2 regions of the Salipaludibacillus sp. CF4.18 genome follow, and region 2 is predicted to be linked to the other one. Evidence: riboswitches for the same ligand, from Rfam matches in the RefSeq annotation. Region 2 holds a riboswitch; the other holds the start of a gene.
The links. A riboswitch is a leader RNA that binds a small molecule or an ion and turns the genes downstream of it on or off. The one in region 2 is predicted to bind cyclic di-GMP.

Region 1: it holds a riboswitch for cyclic di-GMP, as region 2 does, so the genes downstream of both, ACHABW_RS09135 (competence type IV pilus major pilin ComGC) here and ACHABW_RS09710 (chemotaxis protein CheX) in region 2, are expected to answer to the same signal.

Annotation. Positions count from the first base shown of each region.
Region 1 covers NZ_JBIMEV010000010.1:115,852-121,838, forward strand. The annotation lists gene ACHABW_RS09120 (GspE/PulE family protein) at 1-573, shown strand, start outside; gene ACHABW_RS09125 (type IV pilus twitching motility protein PilT) at 582-1,622, shown strand; gene ACHABW_RS09130 (type II secretion system F family protein) at 1,622-2,827, shown strand; cyclic di-GMP riboswitch class II at 2,832-2,917, shown strand; gene ACHABW_RS09135 (competence type IV pilus major pilin ComGC) at 2,950-3,366, shown strand; gene ACHABW_RS09140 (prepilin peptidase) at 3,483-4,250, shown strand; gene pilM (type IV pilus biogenesis protein PilM) at 4,250-5,248, shown strand; gene ACHABW_RS09150 (PilN domain-containing protein) at 5,251-5,892, shown strand; gene ACHABW_RS09155 (hypothetical protein) at 5,889-5,987, shown strand, end outside.
Region 2 covers NZ_JBIMEV010000011.1:93,029-99,015, reverse strand. The annotation lists gene ACHABW_RS09715 (BCCT family transporter) at 843-2,360, shown strand; cyclic di-GMP riboswitch class I at 2,632-2,728, shown strand; gene ACHABW_RS09710 (chemotaxis protein CheX) at 2,869-3,330, shown strand; gene ACHABW_RS09705 (response regulator) at 3,409-3,708, shown strand; gene ACHABW_RS09700 (cytochrome P450) at 4,071-5,375, shown strand; gene ACHABW_RS09695 (hypothetical protein) at 5,478-5,987, opposite strand, start outside.

The DNA.
Region 1 (5,987 bases), on a different contig from region 2:
TTTGCTAATGGACTCAGATCAATATTAAGACAGGATCCCGATATAATTATGGTCGGTGAAATTAGAGATTCTGAAACAGCAGAAATTGCGGTAAGAGCTTCATTGACTGGCCATCTTGTTCTAAGCACAATTCATACGAATGATGCGATCAGCACCGTCAATCGACTAATCGATATGAAAATTGAACCGTTTCTATTGGCATCGTCCCTGTCGGGTATTATTTCACAAAGACTCGTTCGAAAAATCTGTCGGGATTGCAAGGGAACAAGAGAAGTAACAAAACGGGAAGCGGATATTTTCCAGCGACATGGAGTGATTATAGACCAACTTTCTTACGGCAAAGGTTGTCCTACGTGTAACATGACCGGCTATCGCGGAAGATTAGCTATTCATGAAGTGTTGACCTTAGACGATACGATTAAAAATATGATAATGAACGAAAAAACAGGCTCGGAAATTAGAGATTATGCACACTCAATGGGAATGAATTTCCTCATTGATGATGGACTTTATAAAATCAAACAAGGTATAACCACCACCGAAGAAGTTTTAAGAGTGGCAACAGATAAGTAGGTGAAACATTGAAAGAAAAAATAGATTTATTATTTGAAAAAGCAGTGAATGTTCAGGCATCTGACCTACATCTAACAATTGGTATGCCACCGATATTTCGTATACATGGTGACTTGGTAAAAGTAGATGAAGACAAGATATCGCCGGAAGAAATGGTCGGAATCACGGAAGCACTGCTTCCTAGCAGTCACTTAGAAATTTTGAAAGAAAAAGGAGAAGTCGATTTTTCCTATGGTATTCCGCAAGTGTCACGATTTCGGATTAATGCTTATTATCAACGATCTCACGTGAGTTTTGCGATTCGAATTATTCCAATGGGAGTTCCTAGTCTCGAAGATTTACAGCTTCCGCAATTACTAAACAAAATTGCGGAAAAAAAGCAAGGTCTTGTGCTTGTTACTGGACCAACGGGAAGTGGAAAATCAACAACTCTAGCAGCGATGTTGAAGTACATTAACCACTCATTTAAAAAACATATTATTACGCTGGAAGATCCAATCGAGTATTTGCACAAACATGATAATAGTATTGTGGACCAACGGGAAGTTGGTTTTGATACAAAATCATTTGCGAATGGTCTTCGGGCAGCTTTAAGACAAGATCCGGATGTCATTCTTGTCGGGGAAATGAGAGATTTAGAAACGATTTCTACCGCTATTACAGCTGCTGAGACAGGTCACTTAGTCTTAGCGACTTTACACACGTCAAGTGCACCGGCGACTATCGATCGAATTATCGATGTGTTTCCATCTGAACAGCAAGCGCAAATTAGAATTCAACTTGCTTCCGTTTTGACTGCGATTATTTCACAACGGTTATTTCCTTCAACTAATCATCGCAGTAGAAAAGCAGCTACAGAAATTCTGGTAAATAATTCTGCGATTGCAAATATGATCCGGAATGAAAAAATTCACCAGATTTATAATGTCATGCAGACAAGTCGCAGTGAGGGTATGCACACACTTGAGATGTCACTTCGAGAACTACTTAGGCGGAACGAGGTAAGTCACGAAGAGGTAGCTCCGTACTTACAAGAGAGGGATTCCTAATGGCTCAATTTAAATACGAAGGTAAACTGAAAAATGGGACAAAGAAGCAAGGGGTTGTCTTAGGTCAAACGCGGCGGCAAGCCATTCAAAAGCTACGGGCACAAGGAGTCGCACAAGCTTCTCTAACAGAAGTAGCTCCATCGTTATTAAATAAAGAGATTTCACTAGGTAATCCGGTTAAATTACAGGATTTTGTATTGTTTCTAAGACAGTTTGCTACATTACTCAAATCAGGTGTTTCTCTCTTGGACACGACAATGATCTTGTCGAAGCAGACAGACAGTAAAGTTTTAGGAAGGGCCCTTGCACAAATAGCCGATGAGTTATTAACAGGAAAAGCATTTTCAGACGCTGCCTCAGAACATAAAAAAGTGTTTCCGCCTATTTTCCTTAATATGGTCCGTGCAGGTGAAGTAAGTGGGTCATTAGATGAAACGTTAGAGCAACTCGCTTTGCAGTTTGAAAAACAGCATGAAACAAGGCAAAAAGTAAAAGCAGCTCTAGCTTACCCTGCTATTGTGGGAGTGGTTGCCATCGGTGTGGTAATCTTTCTGCTATCATCCGTTGTCCCAACATTTGCAAGTATGTTGAGTGATGTCGGAGGTGAACTCCCGTCAATTACCCTATTTGTATTAGGGGCAAGTGATTTTGTGTCTGGATTTTGGTGGTTGCTGATCTTATTACTAGTTATGTTAATTGTTTGTCTATGGGCGGTTCAACAAACTCCCAAAACGAAATATTACTATGACTATGCATTGTTAAAAATGCCGATTTTTGGTTCGCTATTGCAAAAAGCAGCGTTAGCTAGAATGTCTAGAACTCTTAGTACATTATTCTATAGCTCTGTTCCAGTATTACAATCGATGCAAATTGTTGAAAAGGTAGTCGAGAATGAAGTGATTTCCCAATCTTTGAAACAGTCACGTGAAGCGTTGGAAAGAGGACAAAAACTAACGACTCCGATGAAAGAGCACTGGGTTTATCCTCCATTGGTGATTCAAATGATTTCGATAGGTGAGGAAACAGGAGCATTGGATGACATGTTAGTAAAAATTGCAGATTTCTATGAGAAAGAAGTAGAATATGCAACGGACAAATTAAAAGCATTAATTGAACCGGTAATGATTATTTTATTAGCGGTCGTCGTAGGAACAATCGTTATTTCGATTATGGTGCCGATGTTCCAAATTTATTCAGAAATATAAATGAGATAGCAAAGGAAGCGATGAAAGATGATCGATTTAAATGGGTACTTGGATCATCAGGAGTGAGTAGTGCAACCGGCCTTCTCTATAAATAAAAGATTAAAAAAGAGGAGAGAAAAAACATGATGAAAAAGCTAAGAAAAATGTTGAAGAATGAAGATGGGCTTACGCTTATTGAATTATTGGTAGTTGTTGTTATTTTGGGGATTATCGCTGCAATTGCGATTCCTAGTGTGGGGAGTTTAATTGAAAATTCAAGAGATGATGCTTCTAAAGCAAACGCACAGCAATTGATTAGTGCAGCAAGATTGTATGAAGCTTCTAATCCAAATGCTACTGAAGTTTCGATTGATATTGATGGTTTAGTAAGTGGTGGTTTCCTTGTTGATGATATGGAAGACCCGCATAGCAATGCGAATGATCAATCGTATACAAGTGGAACGGTTACATTTGTTGAAGGTGGAGATCATACTGTTGAATTGGTAGGAATTAAAACAGTTTCTGGTACACGAAACAATCTATCTATTGCTGATTCATAAAAATGTAGTAATTCAATAATTATCCCCCACTCTTGTGGGGGACATTTCTTTATAATGATCTTCTAAGTTTGATACCATAGAAAACTTTAGATTTAAATATGAAAGGAAGCATGTCCATGGAAGTTCTTTTTCATGTATACTTATTTGTAGTAGGAGCAATATTCGGGTCCTTTTATAATGTTGTAGGCTTGCGGATTCCTGCGGGCGAATCGATTGTTACTCCGAGATCAAACTGTCAAACTTGTAAGCGAACACTTACATGGAAAGAGCTTATACCGGTTGTATCCTATGTGGTACAGCGGGGACATTGCAAAAAATGTGCATCATACATATCGGTAAAATACCCATTATTTGAACTGGCAACAGCAATTCTATTCTCACTTTCTCCTATCATTGTTGGATGGTCGATGGAATTAGTAGTTGCTCTTGTTTTTGTTTCGATGTTAATCATTATTACAATATCTGATTTAGAGACAATGCTGATCCCAGACAAAGTACTATTGTTTTTTTTAGTTCCGCTTCTCCTATTAAGAGTGATCGAACCGTTACCAAATTGGTGGGATAGTCTTGCCGGAGCAGCATTTGGTTTCCTCTTATTTTTGCTCTTAGCAATTCTAAGCAAGGGCGGCATGGGTGGAGGAGATATCAAGTTAATGGCTGTAATTGGTTTGGTACTAGGTTTTTCAGGAACATTATTAACGATATTTTTATCGTCATTCCTTGGGGCTGTGTTTGGTATTATCGGACTTATAACTGGTAAACTAAAAAGAAAACATCCAATCCCTTTTGGACCTTTTATTGCCCTAGGAGCAATTCTAAGCTACTATTTCTATGATCCAATACTAGATTGGTATGTCAACTTACTACTTAATGGAGGTTTCTAATGACAGGTTTATTAAATTTCAGAAAACAAGATCATGTAAGCTTACAATTTAAAGATCACGTCATCCGTTGTGTCATAACAAAAGAAGCCTCGGAAGCATCTATGGTGGCATTCTATGAGAAAGCAGTTCCTGAAGGTATCATAGAAAAAGGAAAAATTATTGATGAAACTAATTTCGTTCTGATTTTAGAAGAGTGTATCGCGAATTGGAAATTAAAAAGAAAAAGCATTAAATTTCTCGTCCCTGACTCTTCGATTTTCTTTCGGAAGCTGTCTCTTCCTAATAATCTAACGAAAGAAGAAATACGAGGTCATATTAATTTTGAAATAGGAACCTCTATTCATCTTCCTTTTGAAGATGCTTCTTTTGATTTTCATATTTTAGATTCTGAGGAAGAAACGGAAACGATTGAGATTCTTTTTTTTGCGGTTCCAGAACCGTTATTAAAACAGTATGTTAAGCATTTGGAAGACGGAAATACAAAACCAGATGTTGCAGATGTCGCAGCGTTGTCTCTTTACCGATTCTATTACTTGAATTATTTAGATCAGATAGATGACGATGCTCACATTATGTTATTGGAATGGGACATGACTTCGATAAATGTTAGTGTCTTCAACCATCATAAACCGATTTTTCTGAGGAGTATTCCTCATTACTTAGATGTAGAAAATTGGGAAATGACGCAAGAGGATTCTCTTGTAACGTGGAAAGATATTAATAGTGAAAAGATAGATGGTGATCTAGCTGATTCGTTTACGGAAATTGAACGAGTCATAGATTTTTATAAATACACCTTGTTTAAAGGTGAGAAAGAAGTGTCAAAAATCTTTCTAACGGGAGATCATCCAATGTTAATGAAGGTTAAAAAAATGCTGGAAAATTCCACGGGTCTGGAGATAGAGATGAAACATTCTATAGGTGATATTATTGAAGATAATAGTAATGTAGCTAACAAATTTCTTCTCCCTCTAAGCCTTTGTCTAAAAGAGGTGTAGTGATGAACGTTGAGATTAATTTACTTCCGAAAAAAGCAAGGGGTAATCGCATTCAACTTCTTCTTCTGTTTCTTTTAATTATCACGATGATGATGGTAGTCGTATTTGGCTTTCTTTTTCATCAAAATCAAGAGCAACGAAGTCAACAGTTGGAAAGAGAGATTGAAAATGTTAGAGCAATGCAACAGGTTATTACTGCGAGACAAGCTAATATGGGTTCAGACGGAAGTAAGTTGGAATCGGCAGTGGAAGAATTAGAGGGGCAACGAAAGCCAATATCTCGATTACTAGAGACATTTGTCCGTCAACTTCCTGAACGCGGCTTTATTGAAACGTTTGAATATCAAGAGGAAGGTATTATTACTGCGGATATTCAATTTGATGAACAACGAGAGGCAGCAAGCTTTCTCCATGCCGTTGATGAGCTAGTTGTTGTCGAAGAAGCGATGATTGATGAAATGTTAGCAGAAGAAATTATCTTAAATGAAGATGAATGGAATGAAGAGGTATTACCCAGGTATGTCGCTAGTTTTACGATTACTCTTGACACAAAAATGCTTTTAAGCCCTGATTTGTGGGAGGAACAACTAGAAGATGAATTAGGAGAAGTGCTTGACGAGGGAATGGAAGGTGAAAATGAATGAATGTAGAAAATAAAAGAATTCGGTTCCTTGCTATTTCCTTAATAAGTCTTTTCGCTGTAGGTTTACTGGCATATTATCTTTTAGTTATTCAACCA
Region 2 (5,987 bases):
AAAAGCTACTTCCCTCATTCTTCACGAGTTAGATAACAATTTATTCATACCCATTATTCAAGGGAATTTAATCCTACCCTTGTGGAAATAATTGGATTTTACTTCAGGAGAAATATTTCGTTAGCTATGTGAATTAAGAGTAAAAAAAGATTTTATATCCTAATGCTAATTAGGCATGCGCCTCCCTATTAAAGTTAAATAACGTAAAAAAGAGCTGGAAAGGGTAAGCACCCTTCCCAGCTCATCTGTTAGCTCTATTGTCTACATCATTACTGCTGGAACTTTTTATTCTTTTTTAATCATTACATTTGTTAACTTACTTTACGATATTCAACTTTTCTGAAAATATAAATCTCTCATCAAGGTCAGGCTTTAAATACTCGTCCTCATATAGGTGCTTCCCTATATCTATATATATTAAACATGAATTAAGGTTTTTCATAAAAATTTCACTAGCTTCCATTAAATAATCTTTTTCTTACTAAAAACCACACGTTATATCTTATTCTTTTTAATTTTGCATAAATCTCTTGCTTCACCAAATAATACAGAGGAACCTTTGTTACCATAGTATTTAGCAAGGAAAATAAATTCACAGAATACTCACAATAAACAGAAGGTTGTTCATTCTATTGTTTCTCCGTATTGGGTTGTGGTAGAGTAAATAAGCTTTAAATTACTTATAAGAAAAACGGCAGAGCCGTCTTTTATTAAATACAGCATCCGCTTCCGCCGCCCCGAGTAGGGTGGGTTTCCCTTGATACTTGCGGCGTGAAGGTAGCTGCTAATTTTATAAATTCTTATCTTGTTAAAAAACATACATACCTTTAGGAGGCTTTATATTGAAACAACGACAAATTGAATGGCCGGTTTTTCTTATCAGCGGGGGTTCACTCGTTTTATTTGTGATCGCTTCTTTTATTTCAGTCGAGTGGATAGCTAATTTCGTTGAGTCAACATTCGCCTGGTCCGCAACTTATTTTGGTGCTTTTTGGCAAGTATTTATGCTACTTAATTTAATCGTTGCTGCCGTTATGATGGTATCCAAATATGGAAATGTGCGCCTTGGAGAGCCTGGAAAACCTGAAACGAGTACATTTAAGTGGATAGCCATGATCATGACCACTCTTCTTGGAGGCGGTGGTGTCTTTTGGGCAGCAGCAGAACCGATGTACCACTTTCTAGAGACTCCGCCAATGTATGGGGATATTGCTCCAGGTCAAGAAGCTACTATTTCACCCGCCTTGGCACAATCCTTCTTAGATTGGGGATTCTCCGGTTGGGCAATATTAGGTACATTAGGTGTTGTCGTTTTGATGTATGGCTACTCAAAAGGGTTGCCAATGAAACCTCGTACGCTTCTTTATCCCCTTTTCGGTGACAGCATTATGAAAAAAAACAGCATTCTAGGTATAATAGTAGACGCTTTTTCTATCATAGCAGTTGCTGCAGGAACGATAGGACCTATTGGCTTTTTAGGACTTCAAGCAGCCTATGGCCTTGAGTCATTGTTTGGTATCCCAAATACATTCTTAACGCAAGTAGTGATTATATTTTCTCTTGTCACCATTGCCGCCATATCTGCACTAACCGGCATTCATAAAGGAATCGAATGGCTAAGTCGTTTTAATATCATATTAACAATAACTTTGATGATCCTTATTTTAATCATAGGGCCAGCAGGTTTTATCTTCGACTCTTTCATTGGTACTTTTGGACTCTATCTTGGAGATTATTTTGAACTAAGTTTATACAGAGGGGATCGAGATTGGCTCGGCTACTGGACCATTTTCTTTTGGGCCTGGTTTATTGGTTTTGGTCCTGCCATGGCGCTTTTCATTAGCCGTATCTCTCACGGACGGACTGTTCGAGAGTTATTCCTTGCTGTCATTATTATTGCACCTCTCGTGACCAATTTTTGGTTTACCGTTGTTGGTGGATCAGGGATATTTTTCGAGCTTCAAAACCCTGGCTCTATCGGAGATGCACTCTATGAAGGCGGAATGCCGGCTACAATGATTGCGATCGCAACTCAACTACCATTCGGCACATGGGTAGCAAGTGCTTTCTTATTTGTTAGTATTGTATTTGTTGCTACGACAACTGATTCCATGGCGTACAGTATCTCTATGACAGTAACCGGAAATGATACTCCTGCTAGAAGTATTCGTGTGTTTTGGGCAATAACTATGGGAGCCGTAGCAGCAGTATTGCTATTCATAGGCGAAGGCAGTATTAATGCCCTACAGTCATTTATTGTTTTTACCGCTGTTCCTGTTTCGCTTATTCTCCTTCCTACGCTTTGGTTAGCACCTAAGGTAGTAAAAAAGATGGCTAAATCTCAAGGTATAATAAAATAGACAAAATCAAAGATTCTCAAAAGGGCATCATGGCCTTATGAGAATCTTTTTTTACGAAGTTTTCTCTTGTGAGACTTTAGTTTAGTACTTCAAGCCTAGGGTAAAATCCTTCTATTAATGGTGCTCTTCTTCAATTGCATAAGAATTACTAGTCCATACGAAATGTGTACAATGAAATAAAGTTTTGTCGAAATAGGTTGATATATGAGATAAATCATTGTAATATTATAAAAGACAGGTGATAAAGGTCCTACTAACATTATAATATTAGTATTGATATAGGCAAACTATTCGAAAGGGTAGGACGCAAAGCATAGGGTCTAAAGTATGGGAATTATTTCTTTTACCAGGATAGCCTAGCCGCCACGGTTTTCAGATGGCTGCCACAGTTATACTAGGTAGCTATTTTTCATTTTTTATAAACGAAATACTTAACTTTACATGCGTCATTATACTTAATTGTAAAAAGACCGTACAACCATAGCTTTAAAAGGGGAGCAGTGATTATATGACAAACTTAACAACGGAAAAAAATCAAAATATTACTAATTTATTGAATGGAACAGTTAATGCGATCAAGAGCGTAGTCCCGTTAAATTTGGAACTCCACAAGGCAAAGTTATCTGAACAAGTTCTAACTTTGAATTATGGTGTCTTCATAGGAATTACAGGTGACCTTAAAGGGAAAATGATATTAACAGGAGATCCTGAAGTCTTTGGTGGAATCGGGCAAACAATGTTCGGCATGCCTCTTGAGGGAGAAATGCTACTTTCTTTTAGCGGGGAGTTAGGAAATATGATAGCCGGGAGATTGTCTACTAATATCACCGAACAAGGAGTTAATACAGATATCACTTCACCAACTATATTTCAAGGGAATACTACACTTACAGGATACAAAAAAGCACTTCACGTACCTGTTTCCTTTGAAAGCGTTGGACCAATGAGTATTTACTTTTTACTAGATTAATCTATTGAAATGACTATGATGCAATTCCAACAATGAAACCGTAAATAAAGATAGGGATAAACTTAGGAGGCGAAAAAGATGGCAAGTGTTTTATTTACAGATGATGCAGCTTTTATGAGAATGCAATTGAAAGATATTTTGACTAAACTTGGTCACGAAGTAATAGGTGAAGCAGAGAATGGTCAGGTTTCCATAGAAAAGTATCAAGAATTAAAACCCGATGTTGTCACAATGGATATAACTATGCCTGAGTTAAATGGTGTAGATACACTAAAAGAAATTAAAAAACTGGATGGTAATGCACTAGTTATAATGTGTTCAGCGATGGGTCAGCAAGGCATGGTTGTTGAAGCCATTCAAGCGGGTGCGAAAGACTAAATCGTTAAGCCATTTTCTTCAGAAAGAATTCAGGAAGCTTTAGGTTTTATAAAGATACAAAGCATTCAGATATAAAACTACAGGATAGACAGTTATGATCCATTCAACTGTCTATCCTTTTTTGCTGATTTTTTTAACGTACATCTCCTTAGACGTTTATCAAGATTGACTCTATGCAGTTTCATTAGAGATCTTAATCGAACTAGAATTATGAAAACTTAATCACATACTTAGTAAAATTTTAAAAGGAATATAGTAGAAATAATTCTGGCAAAGTTGGGGATAATACTTAGAAGATTATTGTTTTCGAAAGAGAGCATCAGAGTCTCAAAATTATTTACGATAAAGGGAGTTTTCCACTAATGAATGTAAAGACCCCGATTCCTAAAGCACAAGGCATTGATAATACACTGGCTCTCATCAAAGAAGGATTTCACTTTCTTCCTGGGCTCCGCAAAGAGTTAGAATCCGATATCTTTGAAACACGTCTTATGGGACAAAAAGTAATTTGTATGGGCGGTAAAGAAGCAGCGGAAATGTTTTATAACAACAACCTATTTAAGCGAAAAGATGCTGTCCCCACGCCTATTAAAAAGTCCCTGCTAGGTGAAGGTGGAGTTCATGGACTAGATGATGAAGCTCATAAACAACGAAAAAGAATGTTTCTATCTATGATGACTCCGGAAAGACTAGAGGATGTCAGAAAGATAGCGGTAAATGAACTCGATTCAAAGGTAGCTGAGTGGGAAACCAAGGAGAACGTAGTATTCTTTGAAGAAATAAAAGAAGTTTTAACCCGAACAGGCTGCAAGTGGGCCGGAATTCCACTGCGTGATCAAGATGTAAAACAACGCGCATGGGAGCTTGGCGAAATGGTTGATTCCTTCGGCGGCTCGGTTGCACGATTCAGAAGTGGTAAAAAAGCTAGGGAAAGTCAAGAAAAGTGGTTAAAAGGAATCGTCAAAAACGTCCGTTCTGGTAAAATTCCAGCTCCGGCAAATACAGCTGCATATATTATATCCCATCACCGTGAACCTAATGGGAAACAATTGGATGCACAAATCGCTGCTGTAGAATTGAATAATATCATTCGTCCGATTGTTGCAACAGCCTATTACCTAACTTTTGGTGCAATGGCGCTACATGAACATCCGGAAACCATTTCTAGTCTTAAGGAAAACAAAAGTAATTACAGCCTCATGTTTGCTCAGGAAGTCCGTCGCTTCTATCCATTTGCTCCAGCTATGGGAGCAAAAGTAAAAAAGAGTTTCTATTGGCACAACTATCATTTTAAAAAGAACATGCTAGTTATTTTAGATATTTTTGGCACGAATCATCATCCTGACATTTGGGACCATCCAGATGAATTCAAACCAGAGCGATTTAAGGACTGGAAAGGCAGTCCCTTTTCCTTCATTCCTCAAGGTGGTGGTGATCATATTGGCCATCGATGTGCCGGTGAATGGGTTACTGTCATGATCATGCGTTCATTTTTTCAATATCTCACCGAAAATATAACATACACAGTTCCCGACCAAAATTTAAACTATAGTATGACTCGAATGCCCACTGTACCGAAAAGTCGTTTTGTCATAACCCGTGTTAAAAAACTTAAAAAGTCATTGGATGATTTAGAGGATAATGAACAAACACACACAGTCATATAACAATTCTTATCGGCACTTAATTTATGGTAATAACAAAAGTAGCTGATGTCCGAGCATCAGCTACTTCTCTTAATTGCATATTTTATTTACATAAGTCACAGGTTATTGACTAGGAGGTTGTTGACTTTGACCACTCTGCTGTTGCCCTTGCTGTGATTGTTGCTGACCTTGTTGCTGACCTTGTTGCTGTAACTGGTTTTCGGTTTGGTGCAATTGACCATTAACTTGATTCAATACACTAAAAGACTGTAGTGATTGTTCAGCATCACCTAACGTTTGCGTTACTTGCTGTAATGATTGTTGAAGCTGTTGTAACGTTTGTTGCTGCTGTTGCTCTGTTTGAGAAGTGAATTGCTGTACTTGTTGCCTGAGTGCTTGAGCTTGTTGGTTTTGTCCCGACGAATTTTGTCCCGACGAGCCTCCACCCTGTTGCTGCTGCTGTTGGCCGTTGGATTGAAGCTGTGTTAACGCTTGTTGAACAGAATCTAACTGGCTTTTTAGTGGAGTAAGTTCATTTCCTACTTCTGCACTTACTACCTTTTCAATTTGTGCTAATTCGGCAGCTTTTGCTTTTGCTCTTGCCTTTACTTGTTCTGTTTCTTTTTCCATGGC